2 regions of the Arthrobacter sp. Z4-13 genome follow, and region 2 is predicted to be linked to the other one. Evidence: riboswitches for the same ligand, from Rfam matches in the RefSeq annotation. Region 2 holds a riboswitch; the other holds the start of a gene.

Region 1 (8,175 bases), 1.5 Mb from region 2:
CAGGCCGTCGCGCTGGCGGGTGAGTTCGTCGTCGATCTTCGCGGCGACCTCCGGGTCCAAGGCAGACAGGTCCGAGTCCAGGGACGGGGAGACGACCTGCTCGAAGGCGGTGACTTCCGCGGAGGCGCTCACAGCTCGCCGCCGTTAGCTGCAGCGTACTCTTCAGCGGACATCAGCGGGCCCTCTTCGGCGACTGCCACCTTGAACAGCCAGCCGGCGCCGTAGGGATCGTTGTTGATCAGGGCGGGGTCGGAGACTACTTCATCGTTGATCTCCACCACTTCACCGGTGACGGGAGCGTAAAGGTCCGAGACGGACTTGGTGGATTCCACCTCGCCGCAGGTCTCCCCCGCGGTCACTGTGGAACCCACCTCGGGCAGATCCACGTACACGATGTCGCCCAGGGCTTCGGCAGCCACAGCCGAGATACCAATGTTGGTGGGGCCGGATCCGTCAGCAGCAACCCACTCGTGCTCGGCGGAGTACTTCAGTTCAGCAACAACTTTTGCCATGTGTAATTCCTTAGGTTCGTGTTTGAAAAGTGAGAGAGCGTCGGGTTAAACCGTGCGAAAAGTGATGGCGCGTTCGGTCGAAACGTGCGGTAAGTGATGGCGCGTCGGGAGGGGCCGGCATCCGGAAGCGTGCGTCTAAGGGAGCGTCGCGTCCGCGCAGCGGGCGCCTTCGCGACCGAGCACGCGGAGGATGTCGGCCCCTCCCTTACTTCTGGCGCTTGTAGAACGGGAGCTCTACTACCTCGAACGGCTCTGGCTTCCCGCGGAGGTCGATGTCGAGGGCAGTGCCAAGTTCGGAGTGTTCGACGTCGACGTAGGCCAGGGCGACCGGGTACCCCAGGGTGGGGCTCGGCTGGCCGGAGGTCACCTCACCCACGACGTTGCCGTCCTTGAGGACCGGGTAGTGGCTGCGGCCGGCTCGGCGGCCCAGGCCCTTGAGGCCCACAAGCTTGCGGCCCGAGGTGGAGCCTGCACCCAAAGCCTTGAGCTCCGCCAGCACGGCCCTGCCCACGAAGTCCGACTCCTTCTTGAGCGAGACAACCGGACCCAGTCCGGCCGCGTAGGGGTTGCCTTCGCGGGACAGCTCGTTGCCGTAGAGCGGCATGCCGGCTTCGAGGCGCAGCGAGTCCCGGCAGGCCAGGCCGGCGGGGATGAGCCCGTAACCGGCGCCAACTTCCAGGAGCACGTCCCACAGGCCGGTGGCGTCCTCGTTGGGGACGTAGATTTCGAAGCCGTCCTCGCCGGTGTAGCCGGTGCGGGCCAGGAGCAACTCCTGAACGGCGCCGTTGACGGTAATACCTACCTCCACCGCCGCGTAGTACTTCAGCTCAGTTACCAGGGAGTGCTGTTCGGCAGGGATCAGCGTCAGCAGGATGGCCTCGGCGTTCGGTCCCTGCACGGCGATGAGCGAGGTCTCGGCGGACACGTCCTCCACGCTGACATCGAAGTTGGCGGCCCGCTCAGCCAATGCAACGGCAACCACCGCAGCATTGCCGGCGTTGGGGATCACCAGGTACTTCTGTTCGCCAAGGCGGTAGGAGATGAGGTCGTCGATAATGCCGCCGTCTTCCTGGCAGATCAGCGAGTACTTTGCCTTGCCCACGGCCACGGCGGAGAGCTTGCCAACCAGTGCGTAATCGAGGAACGCAGCGGCGTCGGGGCCGGTGACCCAGACTTCGCCCATGTGGGAGAGGTCGAAGAGGCCGGCGGCGTTGCGCACGGCGTGGTGCTCAGCCAGCTCGGAGCTGTACTTCAGGGGCATCTGCCAGCCGCCGAAATCGGTGAAGGAAGCGCCGGCAATCTTGTGCTGCTCGTACAGCGCGGTGTAGTTCTCAGTCATGGGATCAGCCTTCCAATCCGGTTGTTGAGCTTGTCGAAACCTCGAACTCGGAAAGCGGAGGGCAGGAGCAGACCAGGTTGCGGTCCCCTGCTGCGCCATCGATGCGGCCCACCGGCGGGAAGTACTTGTCCTGCCGGAGCGATGCCACCGGGAAGGCGGCCTGCTCACGCGGGTAGGAACGGTTCCAGTGGGAGGAGACGACGGCGGCTGCCGTGTGGGGTGCGTTGCGCAGCGGGGAGTTCTCCAAGGTGAAGTCGCCGGCGGCCACCTGGTCGATTTCCTTGCGGATGGTGATCATGGCTTCGATGAAGCGGTCGATCTCGGCGAGGTCCTCGGACTCGGTGGGCTCCACCATCAGGGTTCCGGCCACCGGGAAGGACAGCGTGGGGGCGTGGAAGCCGAAGTCGATGAGGCGCTTGGCCACGTCCTCGGCGGTGACGCCGGTCTTGGCAGTCAGGTCGCGCAGGTCCAGGATGCATTCATGCGCCACAAGCCCGCTCTCGCCGGTGTAGAGCACGGGGAAGTGCTCATCGAGCCGCGCGGCAACGTAGTTCGCAGCCAGCAGCGCCGACTTGGTGGCCTCGGTCAGGCCCTGGCCGCCCATGAGCTTTACGTAGGCCCAGGAAATCGGCAGCACGCCGGCTGAACCGAAACGCGAAGCGGAGATGGCAACGCCTTTTTGTCCGGCAGGGCCAGAATCGTGTGCAGCCTTGTTGGCGTCGCCCGGCATGAACGGTGCAAGGTGCGCTTTCGCAGCAACAGGGCCGACGCCGGGTCCGCCGCCGCCGTGCGGGATGCAGAAGGTTTTGTGCAGGTTCAGGTGGGAGACGTCGCCGCCGAACTTGCCCGGCTGGGCCAGCCCAACAAGCGCGTTGAGGTTGGCCCCGTCAACGTACACCTGGCCACCGGCTGCGTGGATCGCGTCGCACACCTCGCGCACATCGGAGTCGTAGACACCGTGGGTGGACGGGTAGGTGATCATGATGGCCGAGAGGACGTCCTTGTGGGCCTCAATCTTGGCCTGCAGGTCGGCGTGGTCAATGGTGCCGTCAGCAGCCGTGGCCACCACGACCACCTTCATGCCGGCAAGAACGGCTGAGGCGGCGTTCGTGCCGTGGGCCGAGGCCGGGATCAGGCAGACGTTGCGCTGTGCCTCCCCACGGGAGTGGTGGTAGCCGCGGATGGCGAGCAGGCCGGCCAGCTCACCCTGGGAGCCGGCATTCGGCTGGATGGACACCTGGTCGTACCCGGTGATCTCCGCCAGGTCGGATTCCAGGCCGGAAATCAGCTCACGCCAGCCGGCAGTCTGCGAATCCGGAGCGAACGGGTGGATGGAGGCGAACTCCGGCCAGGAAATGGCTTCCATCTCGGCGGTGGCGTTCAGCTTCATGGTGCAGGAGCCCAGCGGGATCATGGTGCGGTCCAGCGCCAGGTCCCGGTCCGAGAGACGGCGGATGTAGCGCAGGAGCTGGGTTTCGGAGCGGTGGGTGTTGAACACCGGGTGCTGCAGGTAGGTGGAGGTGCGCAGCACCGGCTCGGGCAGCTCGAACCCGGCGGCGTCCACAACGGGACCGGCGCCAAAGGCTACGACAACCGCGGAGAGGACCTCCGGCGTCGTGGTTTCATCGACTGACACGCCAACTGTGTCCGCATCGATGAGGCGCAGGTTGATCCCGCGGGCTTCGGCCGCGGTGATCACCTTGGCGGCCTTGCCGGGCACGCGGACGGTGATGGTGTCGAAGAAGGTGTCGGACACCAGTTCGCGGCCGGCGATCGTCAGTGTGGTGGCCAGGGCGCGGGCGTTGTTGTGGACGGTTTCGGCGATCGCCTTCAGCCCGTCGGGGCCGTGGTAGACGGCGTAGAAGGACGAGACGATGGCGAGGAGGGCCTGCGCGGTGCAGATGTTGGAGGTGGCCTTCTCGCGGCGGATGTGCTGCTCGCGGGTCTGGAGGGCCAGGCGGTAGGCGGGGACACCGGCGTCGTCTTTGGAAACACCGACGATGCGGCCGGGGAGGGTGCGCTCCATGCCCTGGCGGACGGCCATGTAGGCGGCGTGCGGGCCGCCGAAGAACAGCGGGACGCCCAGGCGCTGGGTGGAGCCGACGGCGATATCCGCGCCCTGCTCGCCCGGCGGGGTAATGAGCGTGAGGGCCAGGAGGTCGGCGGCGACGGTGACCAGCGCGCCGCGGTCCTTGGCCTCGGCGATGACGGCGGACTGGTCCCAGACCCGGCCGGAAACGCCGGGCTGCTGCAGGACGAGGCCGTTGATGTCACCCTCGGGCAGGCCGTGGGTGAGGTCGGCAATTTCCACCTCGAAGCCAAGGGCTTCGGCGCGGCCCAGCACGATGGCGATGGTCTGCGGGAGCAGGTCGGCGTCGAGGACGGTCTTGCCGTCTTTCGCGGACTTGTCCTTGTTGGCACGGCGCATCAGGAGCACCGCTTCGGCAACGGCCGTGGCCTCGTCAAGGAGGGACGCGTTGGCCACCGGGAGCGCGGTGAGGTCCTGGACCATGGTCTGGAAGTTCAGCAGTGCCTCGAGCCGGCCCTGGGAAATCTCGGGCTGGTACGGGGTGTAGGCGGTGTACCAGGCAGGGGCTTCGAGGATGTTGCGGCGGATCACCGGCGGGGTCACGGTGTCGTAGTAGCCCTGGCCGATCATCTGCACGGCCGTCTTGTTTTTGCCGGCCAGCTTGCGGAGCTCGGCGAGGACCTGGACTTCGCTCAGGGCGCTCTCGAGGGTGAGCGGCTTGTCCTGGCGGATGGAATCGGGAACCGCGCTGTCAACGAGGCCATCAACGCTGTCGTAGCCGACGGCCTTGAGCATAGTATCAAGGTCGGCTTGGCGGCGCGCGCCGATATGGCGGTCTGCGAAGGTGGTTGGGGACGATTGAACCGTCATGAGAGGAACTCCATAATTCAGGTGGTGCCGAAACACCACGTTGATTCGGGTTCCTCCCCGCTCTGTATTGGACCTGAGAGTTTTGCGTTGCCTGCTGTTCGCAGAGCGCCACTTGCACCGTCGGTGAGCCCGGTTGCCCGGACTGCTTTCCAGAGTTGCCTTGCCGCGGCGGTACGTGGGCCTGAGAGATTCCTGGGGAGGATTTGCTCCTACGGCGCCTGCAGAACGTACCGGCAGGACTCTCCCGCCGCAGATCATAAGCATGTGCCACTGGTGGGTGACACGGCTCACACCTTACAGGGTTGCGGGGCGGGATGCAAAATTACCGTCCGATGGGTCGGAAATTCCGCCCCTTCCACAACCCCAACCACCTGTCGGATAATTGAAGACCCTCAAGAGGCGGGATGAGCACGATGACCAGCCACACCATTGCCGTCCATATCACGGTGGACGATCAGTCCCACCCCGCTGCGGTCTCCGAGTTGCTTGCTGAGTTGTCGTCCCGCTTCAAGGAAGTAACGCGGGCGGAGTTCATGCTGGGCGGGCAGCGCTGGGGCGGCGCGGAAACGCTCAACGTCCGCCGGGTGAAGACCGCCGCAGATGTGGTGGCTGTGTCTGCGCGTGACCGGAGGCATTTGGCGGCCCAGCTGGAAGCCGCGCTTGCCCACCGCGAAGCCGGCTACGGCGACGCTGAAGTGGGGGCGCTGTGGGAGTTCGCGAACAGCCTTGCGCGCACCCTTCAGATCGGCGCATCGGACCGGTTGTGACGGCGGCGTTGCCCTTTTTGGTGCCCTATTGCTTGTTGGAGCTGGTCCTTCTGCCGATCGTGTGGCCCGGCCAGAACGCCAGGACAAGCAGGCCGATAACGGCTACGGCCAAGCCAATCTGCGTCCCCTGGGTAACGAAGGCCAGCGGGACCTGGGTGACCCTCGTACCGGCGGCGGGCCCGGGTGCGCAGCTTGCACTCATGCTGAGCGAGACGCCTGTCCAGGAGCACCCGCGGATACACCTTGACCTGTACGCGGACGACCAGGACGCGGAGGTGGAACGGCTGCTCTCCCTCGGCGCGCAGCGGGTTGACTGGGACCTGTACCCGGAGGAACCCGACTTTGTGGTCCTCGCCGATCCCGACGGGAACCGGTTCCGGGTTGTTGACAAGAGCCCGGCGGTAGCCCCGCCCAATTGAGGGCCGCATCATTCCAGCTACGCAGCTAGAGGTATATCGAACAGCCGCTCCGCCAGCGTGATGAGGTGGCGCGGAGCGTCCGCTTCCTCGCCCGGCTTGCCGTGGCCCAGGAACATGGCCGTTCCGTGGATGGTTTCGTCCAGATCGATGCCCGCTTCGCGGATGAGGACTTCCGCCCGGACATTCTCGGCGTACCTGATTCCCTCACTGTCCAGGTACACGTGCCAGTCTCCGCTGGTGACAAGTCCTACGTTGCCGGCGGCCACACGCTGCAGTGCCGCCACGTCCAACTCCACGGTTCTGATGTGGACCGGATTAACGAGGCGGGCAGGGACGATCAGGGCATTGAGGGAGGTGTTCATGGTGGCGTCCTTGTAACGGGATACTTCAACTCTGGTGGTGGCTTGCGGCAACGGCTGGTTTGGCGCGGGCAGCCGACCAGGCTAGGAGTCCCGAATTCGGCTGCCCGCTGGCTTTTAGCGCTGGTTTTTGCGTGGCTTTAAGAATTTAATTTCACTGTTTACGCTTTTGGCTTTTTTATCTGCTCTTTTTTCAAGGATCGACTTGCCGACTTTTTTAGCAGCGCCGCTTTTGGGGGATTTTCCGGACATCGGAATCACGCCTTTCCATGCTTTGCGTTACCCGATACCATACCTGCTTTTATTTTTTTATCCAGTCCTTCAAAAACCGCTTAAGGCCGCACCCTACGCCCGTCCTTGCGGGTTTCCGGGCGTGACCGGCGAAGTCATGCTGATTTCGAAAAAGTGACGCAAAAGCAGTTTTTTGTTTTTCCTGTCAGCGCTTTCAACAAAAGCAGGAAATTGCAGGCAGTTGCGTCGCGTTTTTACGTCCGGCACAAACCGGCTTGCCAACCTACATAGGTAGTGACACGATCTAACTATGGAAGATCTCGACTTTGACCAAGAGTTGATCCGGGCGGCACTGCCGCAGGCGGTGCTCGCGGTGCTCAGTCGTGGGGAAAGCCACGGCTACGCCATCGCCGAGGTCCTCCGCCTTCATGGCTTCGCCCGCATCAAGGGGGGAACGCTGTATCCCCTCCTGAAAAGACTGGAAGACCTCAACTTTGTTAGGCACACCTGGCAGCACGATCAGGCGGGGCCGGGCCGCAAGCAGTTCACACTCACGGAGACAGGACGCGCAGAGCTGACCCGAACGGCAGCAGCGTGGGGCCGGATGAGCCAAGCCCTCGCCAACATTCGAACATCAGGACAGGAACAGTCATGAACTACGAGCGAAACCTAACCTTCAACCTCAGGATCCGCGGCTTGTCAGAATCCGAGATCACGGAAGTTCTCGACGAGGTGCGGGCTCATCAGGCAGCAGCAGGGACTTCAGCGGCAACAGAATTCGGCACAGCCGAGGAGTATGCAAAGCAGTTTCCCAAGAAGAAGCGGCAGACACTAGGACGCACTATTACGGCCCTTGGAGCTGGGTTGGCGATCGCCTACATTCTCCTTGCGGTCCTCCTGATGTTGCTTTTTAAAATCGACATTCGCGACTTTGTAGGCCCGGCAACGCTTCTGCCGGCAGCCATGCTGATCCTGACCGGCGTCTTCGCAGGATTCCTCATCGATTACTTCAAGCCAGCAGGTCGTTCCGTTCGCTGACGTTCCGATCGTTGTCGGCAGAACTGGTACGCCAGCCAGATCGTTCCGAGGATCGGCAGAAGGGGAAAAGTGTGCCTGCCAATAGCGACCAGGAAGACGAAGGCAATCCAAAGAACAGCGGTGATAACAGTCATCGAAATAAGCGTCTTGCGCGTGATCGGAAAGGAGGGCAGCACTATACCTTCGGCGCGGAGCTTGGATGATTCACGTACGACCCCACGGATCAGTGGACCGAAGACAGCAGCCGAAGCCGTGAGGGCTAAAAGCGTGCGCCAGGGTTGTGGAATTTCCAGTGCATCCAAGGCGCTGGCCAGGAGTGCGCCTAAAAGGAAAAACCACCACATTCCCCAGACAGCAAGCCGCCTTCGCTTCGGCGGCATACCCTCGAGCGTATCCGGTGGCCACGCTTGCCACTCATACTTCTTGTTGCTCTGATCCGTACTCAAGCGCTCCAACTGGCGTGGTCAGGGTGGCACTCTTCGCTGCTGGGGCCGGCGAGTATCGCCCGGATTTTCCCGTAGTCGAACACGCCTCTGCCCCAGTCCACTTCCATGGCGTGCAAGGCCTGGCGGTTCCGTCGCTCCGCTTCGCACTCAGGCAAGGCCGTTGTT
Region 2 (8,175 bases):
CAGCGGGCTGTTGGTAACGGTGAAGTCACCGTTGGCCACCTGGTCGATCTCGGCGCGGATGGAGATCATGGCTTCGATGAAGCGGTCGATCTCGCCGAGGTCCTCGGATTCCGTGGGTTCCACCATCAGGGTGCCGGCAACCGGGAACGCCAGGGTGGGGGCGTGGAAGCCGTAGTCGATGAGGCGCTTGGCTACGTCCTCGGCGGTGACGCCGGTCCTGGCGGTCAGTTCGCGCAGGTCCAGGATGCACTCGTGCGCCACGAGCCCGCCTTCGCCCGTGTACAGGACGGGGAAGAAGTCGTTCAGGCGCGCGGCGATGTAGTTCGCGGCGAGCAGCGCGGACTTGGTGGCCTCGGTGAGCCCCTGGCCGCCCATGAGCTTGACGTACGCCCAGGAGATGGGCAGGACGCCGGCCGAACCGTACTTCGAGGCAGAGATCGGGACGTCATTGCCTTCGGTCCAGGTGGCCGCGTTGCCGGGCATAAACGGTGCCAGGTGCGCCTTAGCAGCGACGGGTCCGACGCCGGGTCCGCCGCCGCCGTGGGGGATGCAGAAGGTTTTGTGCAGGTTCAGGTGCGAGACGTCGCCGCCGAACTTGCCCGGCTGCGCCAAGCCCACCAGGGCGTTCAGGTTGGCGCCGTCGATGTACACCTGGCCACCTGCTGCGTGGATGGCGTCGCAGACCTCGCGCACGTCGGCGTCGTACACTCCGTGGGTGGACGGGTAGGTGATCATGATGCAGGACAGCGCGTCTTTGTTCGCCTCGATCTTGGCGTACAGGTCGGCATGGTCAATGGTGCCGTCAACGGCGGTGGCCACCACAACCACCTTCATGCCGGCCAGGACCGCCGAGGCGGCATTGGTGCCATGGGCCGAGGCGGGGATCAGGCAGACGTTCCGCTGCTGATCGCCGCGGGAGTGGTGGTAGCCGCGGATCGCCAGCAGGCCGGCAAGCTCGCCTTGAGAACCCGCGTTTGGCTGGATGGACACCTGGTCGTAGCCCGTGATCTCGGTGAGCTGTGCTTCCAGGTCCGCAATCAGTTCGCGCCAGCCTGCGGTCTGGGAGTCCGGGGCAAACGGGTGGATGGAGGCGAACTCGGGCCAGGAAATGGCTTCCATCTCGGCGGTGGCATTCAGCTTCATGGTGCAGGAGCCCAGCGGGATCATGGTGCGGTCCAGCGCCAGGTCCCGGTCTGAAAGCTTACGGATGTAACGGAGCAACTGCGTCTCGGAGCGGTAGGTGTTGAACACCGGGTGCTGCAGGAAGCCGGAGGAGCGCGTGACGGCGGCATCCAGGCCAAAGCCAGCGCCTTCGGAGTCACCGGCGGAAGCGTCGACGGCTTCCAGCCCAAAAGCTTCAAGGACGCCGCCGGCAATTTCTGATGTTGTCGTTTCATCCGTGGAGAAGCCCACCGTGTCGGCGTCGATATTGCGCAGGTTGATGCCCTTCGCCTCAGCGGCGGCCACGATGCCCGCCGCCCTGCCCGGCACCGAGACCGTGACGGTGTCGAAGAAGCTGGTGTGCAGCACCTCGAAGCCGGCGGCCTTGAGGGAAGCAGCGATGGTCCTGGCATGCGCGTGGGCGGACTGGGCGATCGCCTTCAGCCCCTCGGGGCCGTGGTACACAGCGTACATGGAGGCCACAATGGCCAGCAGCGCCTGCGCGGTGCAGATGTTGGACGTGGCTTTCTCCCGGCGGATGTGCTGCTCGCGCGTCTGCAGGGCCAGGCGATAGGCAGGAACCCCGGCGGAGTCCTTGGAAACGCCCACCAGGCGGCCGGGCATGGAACGCTCCAGTCCTTTCTGCACTGCCATGTAGGCGGCGTGCGGACCGCCATAGAACAGCGGGACGCCGAAGCGCTGCGCGGAGCCGACGGCGATGTCCGCGCCCTGCTCGCCTGGTGGCGTGATGAGGGTCAGGGCGAGCAGGTCGGCCGCAACCGTCACCAGGGCACCGCGCTCCTTGGCATCGGCGATCACGGCGCTGTGGTCGAAAACCCGGCCGGAAGCGCCGGGCTGCTGGAGCACCACACCGTTGATGACGCCGTCGGGCAGTCCCTTGGAGAGGTCCGCGACCTCAACCTCGAAGCCCAGAGCCTCGGCGCGGCCCTTCGCGATGGCGATGGTCTGCGGCAGGCAGTCCGCGTCCAGCACCGTCTTGCCGTCGCGCGCATCTTTGTTCTTGTTGGCGCGGCGCATCATCAGTACGGCCTCCGCCACTGCGGTGGCTTCGTCCAGCAAAGAGGCGTTCGCGATGGGCAGGCCCACCAGGTCCTGGACCATGGTCTGGAAGTTGAGCAGAGCTTCAAGGCGGCCCTGGGAAATCTCGGGCTGGTACGGGGTGTAGGCGGTGTACCAGGCCGGACCCTCAAGGATGTTGCGGCGGATCACCGGGGGCGTCACGGTGTCATAGTAGCCCTGGCCAATCATCTGCACGGCGGTCTTGTTCCTGGCGGCCAGCCGGCGCAGTTCAGCGAGTGCCTGCACCTCGCTCAGCGCGCCTGCCAGCTCCAAAGCGGAGTCCTGCCGGATGTCCTTGGGGACGGCGGTATCAACCAGCGCGTCCACGGTGTCGTAGCCGACGGCCTCGAGCATGGTGTCGACGTCAGCCTCCCGGCGGGCGCCGATGTGCCGGTCAACGAAGGTGGCGGCGGCCGGGGCGGAAGGAGTTTGGCGGTCCGAGGCCGGATTGGCGGTGGCCGGGGAGGCGGAGGCTGGGATGGCGGAGGCTGGGATGGCGGAGGCCGGAGATACAGTCACGAGGAACTCCATAACTAAGGCGGCGCAGGGTACGCCACATCGATTCGGGCCCTCCCCGCTCTGTAACTGGACCTGAGAGTTTCCGCGGTGCCTGCTTGCGCAAGCCCCGCTTGCACCGTCGGTGAGCACAGCGTTCCAAGTATCCGGGACCGGATACCGAGGCGGACAGCGTGCTGCTTTCCAGAGGTGCCTCGCCGCGGCGGTACATGGGCCTGTGAGATTCCTGGGGAGGTATTGCTCCTACGGCGCCTGCTTGTACCTTGGCAGAACTCTCCCGCCGCAGATCAAAGGCTATTCATTTGGGTATGGGCGCGCCGGAGACGGCCCACACATGGACCAATTCTCCTATGCCACTGACTGAGGAGCAAATGGCAGCTAGCCCCTCAACCGCTCGACGGCGGCAAGCAGTTCGTCCACCTCCGCCTGCCTGTCGCCGGGGTTTCCGGACGGCCCGCTCTCCCACATGGCGTTGAAGTACAGCCCGTCCCCCATGTACAGCACAGCCTTTGCCATCGCCGGGCCCACATCCTTGCCGATGAGCTCCAGCCATTGCTGCTGGATCACAGTAAAGCGGCGGCGCGCATCCTCATGGGCCACCTCGGCGAGACGCGTCGCGGCGACAAAGGAACGGTCCATCGGAGTGTCGGACCAGAGCGATGACCGGATGAAGTATGCCGCAGCCCCTTCCGGCGCAGCCGCCATGGCGGCGAGGTCCTCCCCTGCCAGCCGGTCCAGCCGGTCCAGGGTGGCGGTGATCAGCGCTTCCTTGTTGGGGAAGTGGTACAGCAGGCCGCCTTTGGAGACGCCGGCACGCTTGGCCGCTGCATCCAGCGTGGCGGCCCTTTCCCCCACATCAATCAGGAGTTCTTCAAAGGCGTCGAGGACTGCGTCTCGCGCAACGGGTTTTCGGGGCATGGTTCCCATCATGCATCGTCGGGCCCCGTTTCTTAACTATACCGTCCGGACGGTATAGTTTAGGGATGATGAAGTCTTCCGCCACTTCCCCACAGAGCATCACCCGCAGCACTCCACCTGCCCCGCCTGAACAAAATCGCGCCACGGGCACTTGGCGCGATTGGCTCGCACTGGGACTCCTGATGTTCCCGGTCCTCCTCGTAGCCGTGGACAACACCGCGCTGACCTTTGCGCTGCCCGCGATCGCGGGTGCGCTGGGCACATCCGGAGTCGAGCTCCTGTGGATCGTGGACGCCTACCCGCTGGTACTGGCCGGACTGCTCGTTGCCATGGGGAGCCTGGGCGACAGGATCGGACGCCGCCGGCTCCTCATTACCGGCAGCATCGGCTTCGCCGCTGTGTCAGCCGTAACGGCCTTCGCCCCCAGCGCCGGCTGGCTGATTGCCGGCCGCGCCGCCCTGGGCTTCTTCGGCGCCATGCTGATGCCCTCCACCCTTTCCCTGATCCGCAACATCTTCGTTGACCCGAACCGCCGGCGGCTGGCAATCGCCATCTGGGCTGCGGGGTTCTCCGGCGGCGCGGCCCTGGGTCCGATCTTTGGCGGGTGGCTTGTTGAGCAGTTCTGGTGGGGCGCAATTCTGCTGGTGGCCGTACCCATCATGCTGCCCCTGCTGGCTTTCGGCCCGGCATTCATCCCGGAATCCAAGGACCCAACACCGGGGCGGGTGGATGCGCCCAGCATCCTGCTCTCGCTGCTCACCATGGTTCCGGTGGTCTACGGCATCAAGGAATTCGCCACGGAAGGCGCCGGCCCATTGGCCCTGGGGAGCATAACTTTTGGACTGGCAATGGGTGCCGTTTTTGTCCGCCGGCAACAGCGGCTGGAGAGCCCGCTGCTGGACATGTCCCTGTTCCGCAACCGGGTGTTCAGCATGGCCATCACCGCCAATGTCCTGGCCCTGTTTTCCTTCAACGGCTTCATCCTCTTCCTGGCCCAGCACCTTCAGCTCCTCGAGGGCATGTCCCCTTCCGCTGCGGGCGTGGCAATGATTCCCGCACTGGTGGCAACCGTGGTGGCGGGCCTTGCGGTGGTTCCGGTGGTACGAAGGATCCGGCCGGGATTCGTGGTGGGCGCCGGACTGGCCATGAGTGCCGCCGGCTACAGCATGGTGGCGTTTGGCAGCCATGCCAACGGCCCGGCACTGCTGCTCGCTGCCCTGCTGGTTCTGGCACTGGGCGTGGGAACGGCCGAGACCATCTCCAATGACCTCATCCTCGGCAGCGTGCCGCCGGAAAAATCCGGGGCAGCTTCAGCAATCTCGGAGACAGGTTACGAGGTGGGTGCCCTGCTGGGAACCGCCGTGCTGGGCTCCATCCTTACAGCCTCCTACCAGCACAACCTGCGGCTCCCGGAAGGTCTTGCAGCCGCTGCATCCGGCCACAGCACAGCACAGGCCGGCGAAACCCTGGCCGGGGCCATGGAGCTCGCGGCAGGCCTGCCGGCGCCCCTCGCGGACGCCGTCCGGCATGCAGCCGGCGCCGCCTTCGACTCCGGCGTGCACGTCACCGCCGCGATCGGGCTGGTGCTGATGGCGACGGCGGCAGTCCTCTCCGCCGTCGTGCTTCGGAAGGTGCCCAAGGCGGCATAGGGGCAGCGGCCGGGCAGGAAAAAGCGCCCGGCGCCGGAGGATAACCTCCGACGCCGGGCGCCTGCAGGGCGCTGCCCGTCAGGGCCACCGGGCTACTGCGCGTCAGGCGCAGTGACGCTCGCGGTGGCCTTCATGGTTTCGGCGTTCACCATCCAGGCGAACTGTTCCAGCTTCAGGATGAACTCGTGCAGGAGGTCAGCCGAGGTGGGGTCTTCCTCGTCTACTTCATCGTGGACCTTCCGCATGGTGCCCACGGCAGCTTCGAGGGCCCCAACAATCCGCTCGATGGCATCCTTGGTGCTGATGAGGCCCTCAGGGAAGGGAGCGAGGCTGGTGGACCCGGTCACGGTGGAACTGCGACCGTCGGGGAGCGCGTGCAGGGCGCGCATCCGCTCAGCCGTATCATCGGCGAACTGGCGGGCGGCGTCAACAATTTCGTCCAGCTGCAGGTGGAGGTCCCGGAAATTGGTTCCCACGATGTTCCAATGGGCCTGCTTGCCCTGGATGTGCAGCTCGATCAGGTCCGTAAGCACAGCCTGCAGGTTGTTGGTCAGTGTCGGTGAAGCTTTCATGCGTCCTCCTCGATTGGTCCAGTAATCCTGACGCTACCAGCCCCCTGCGCAGCATAGGACGGCGCCCTTGGGAAATTTCTCAGTGAGCTTACTAATTTGTTTTTCGCGACATAAACGAACCTGATTCATATTCCCCCTTGCATCCGCCGGCGCGGAACCCCATACTAAATGAACGTCATTCATTTAGTGACCGTCGTCTCACTGGAGTAGAAACCATGATTGAAATTTCCTGCCTCGACGCACCCGCCTCCCTGGCCCGGACATCGCCGTCCAGCCGGCAGGCCCTGCGCGTTGGCGTGGTCCAGCACCGCTGGCAAGCAGACAGCGCCGTCGTGGAGGCCGAACTGAACGATGGCATCGGCCGGGCAGCCCGCCTTGGCGCCTCCGTTGTTTTCCTGCCTGAGCTGACGCTTTCGCGGTATCCCGCAGACACGCAGCCGCACAACGATCCCGCCGAGGGCCCCACGCGTACCCGGCCCTCGGATATTGCCGAGGACCTGCTCGCCGGCCCCACCTTCCGGTTCGCCGCAGACGCTGCCCGGCGCCACGGGGTGTCCGTTCACGCGTCCCTGTACCAGCGGGCCGAAGACCCGGACGGAGAGGACGACGGCCTGGGCCTGAACACGGCCATTCTGGTCTCGCCGGAAGGCGAGCTCCTGGCCCGGACCCACAAACTACACATCCCGGTCACCGCCGGCTACTACGAGGACAAGTTCTTCCGCAAGGGCCCGGCTGCCGCAGACGCCTATGAGGTCCATGCGCCCGCCGAACTCGGCGGCGCCCGGCTGGGCATGCCTACCTGCTGGGACGAATGGTTCCCTGAAGTGGCCCGGCTGTATGCACTCGGCGGCGCGGACATCGTGGTCTACCCCACGGCCATCGGCTCCGAACCTGACCACCCCGACTTTGATACCCAGCCGCTCTGGCAGCAGGTGATCGTGGGAAACGGCATCGCCAACGGGCTCTTTATGATTGCGCCGAACCGCTGGGGCAGCGAAGGCACCCTGAACTTCTACGGGTCATCCTTCATTTCCGATCCCTACGGCCGGATTCTCGCCCAGGCACCCCGCGATGCGTCCGCCGTTTTGGTGGCTGATGTGGACCTGGACCAGAGGAAGGACTGGCTGACGCTGTTCCCCTTCCTGGCAACGCGCCGCCCGGATACCTATGGCCGCCTCACCGAACCCGTCCGCCCGAATGAATCCATCGGCGGCGAGCACGGGTTCGCGGAGGTGTGCTCGTGACCGCCGCCGCGGCTCACCGGGAGGCTGGCGCCCGGGGGCAAACGGCGCAAGCCACGCAATGGAGGATGCCTGCCGAAACAGCCCCCCAGGAGCGGCTCTGGATGGCGTTCCCGGCCGGCGGCTACACCCTTGGGGAGTCTGCTGAAGCCGCCCGTGCGGCCAGGTCCACCTGGGCTGCCGTGGCTAACGCCGCCGTCGAATTCCAGCCTGTCACCATGGTGGTGGACCCCGACGACGTCGAGACAGCCGCCGACTACCTGCACCCTCACATAGAGGTGCTCGCGGCCCCGCTGAACGACGCGTGGATGCGCGACATCGGGCCCACCTTTGTCCTGGACGGCGAGGGGCAGCTCGGTGCCGTGGACTGGGTGTTCAACGGCTGGGGCGGGCAGGACTGGGCCCAGTGGGACAAGGATGCCCTGATCGCCGGCGAGGTGGCTGGCCGCTCGGGGGCACGCCACCTCGCGTCCGCCCTCGTGAATGAGGGCGGCGGCATTCAGGTGGACGGCCAGGGAACGGTCCTCGTCACCGAAACCGTGCAGCTGGATCCCGGGCGCAATCCGGGCCTCAGCCGGGCCGACGTCGAACGGGAACTGGCCCGCACCATCGGCGCCACCCATGTGGTGTGGCTGCCGCGGGGCCTGACCCGCGACTCCGAGCGCTTCGGCACCCGCGGCCACGTGGACATCGTGGCCGCCATCCCCTCCCCCGGCACGCTGCTGGTCCATTCGCAGGAGAACCCGGAACATCCGGACTTCGAGGTCAGCCGCGACATCATCGACTTCCTGCGCGGCACCACGGACGCCGCCGGCCGGCAGTGGAAGATCATCAAGGTCCCCGCCCCCGAAACCCTGCGGGACGATGAAGGCTTCGTGGACTACAGCTACATCAACCACGTGGTGGTCAACGGCGGCGTCATCGCCTGCAGCTTCAACGACCCCCAGGACGACAAGGCCCTGCAGGTCCTGGCGGAGGCCTACCCCGGACGCCGCATCGTCGCCATCGACGCACGCGAACTGTTCGCCCGCGGCGGCG

What was found. Region 2 has a riboswitch for glycine ahead of gcvP (aminomethyl-transferring glycine dehydrogenase). Riboswitches for the same ligand answer to the same signal wherever they lie in the genome.
Region 1: it holds a riboswitch for glycine, as region 2 does, so the genes downstream of both, gcvP (aminomethyl-transferring glycine dehydrogenase) here and gcvP (aminomethyl-transferring glycine dehydrogenase) in region 2, are expected to answer to the same signal.

What each region holds. Positions count from the first base shown of each region.
Region 1 covers NZ_CP096459.1:3,408,679-3,416,853, forward strand. The annotation lists gene glyA (serine hydroxymethyltransferase) at 1-132, opposite strand, end outside; gene gcvH (glycine cleavage system protein GcvH) at 129-512, opposite strand; gene gcvT (glycine cleavage system aminomethyltransferase GcvT) at 718-1,851, opposite strand; gene gcvP (aminomethyl-transferring glycine dehydrogenase) at 1,856-4,750, opposite strand; glycine riboswitch at 4,803-4,908, opposite strand; glycine riboswitch at 4,910-5,007, opposite strand; gene M1E07_RS17550 (hypothetical protein) at 5,155-5,517, shown strand; gene M1E07_RS17555 (hypothetical protein) at 5,543-5,719, opposite strand; partial or broken gene M1E07_RS17560 (VOC family protein) at 5,667-5,936, shown strand; gene M1E07_RS17565 (hypothetical protein) at 5,954-6,298, opposite strand; gene M1E07_RS17570 (hypothetical protein) at 6,413-6,547, opposite strand; gene M1E07_RS17575 (PadR family transcriptional regulator) at 6,837-7,181, shown strand; gene M1E07_RS17580 (hypothetical protein) at 7,178-7,564, shown strand; gene M1E07_RS17585 (hypothetical protein) at 7,531-8,010, opposite strand; gene M1E07_RS17590 (hypothetical protein) at 8,007-8,175, opposite strand, start outside.
Region 2 covers NZ_CP096459.1:681,269-689,443, reverse strand. The annotation lists gene gcvP (aminomethyl-transferring glycine dehydrogenase) at 1-2,772, opposite strand, end outside; glycine riboswitch at 2,811-2,949, opposite strand; glycine riboswitch at 2,951-3,047, opposite strand; gene M1E07_RS05115 (TetR/AcrR family transcriptional regulator) at 3,136-3,675, opposite strand; gene M1E07_RS05110 (MFS transporter) at 3,741-5,324, shown strand; gene M1E07_RS05105 (Dps family protein) at 5,417-5,896, opposite strand; gene M1E07_RS05100 (nitrilase-related carbon-nitrogen hydrolase) at 6,112-7,140, shown strand; gene M1E07_RS05095 (agmatine deiminase family protein) at 7,206-8,175, shown strand, end outside.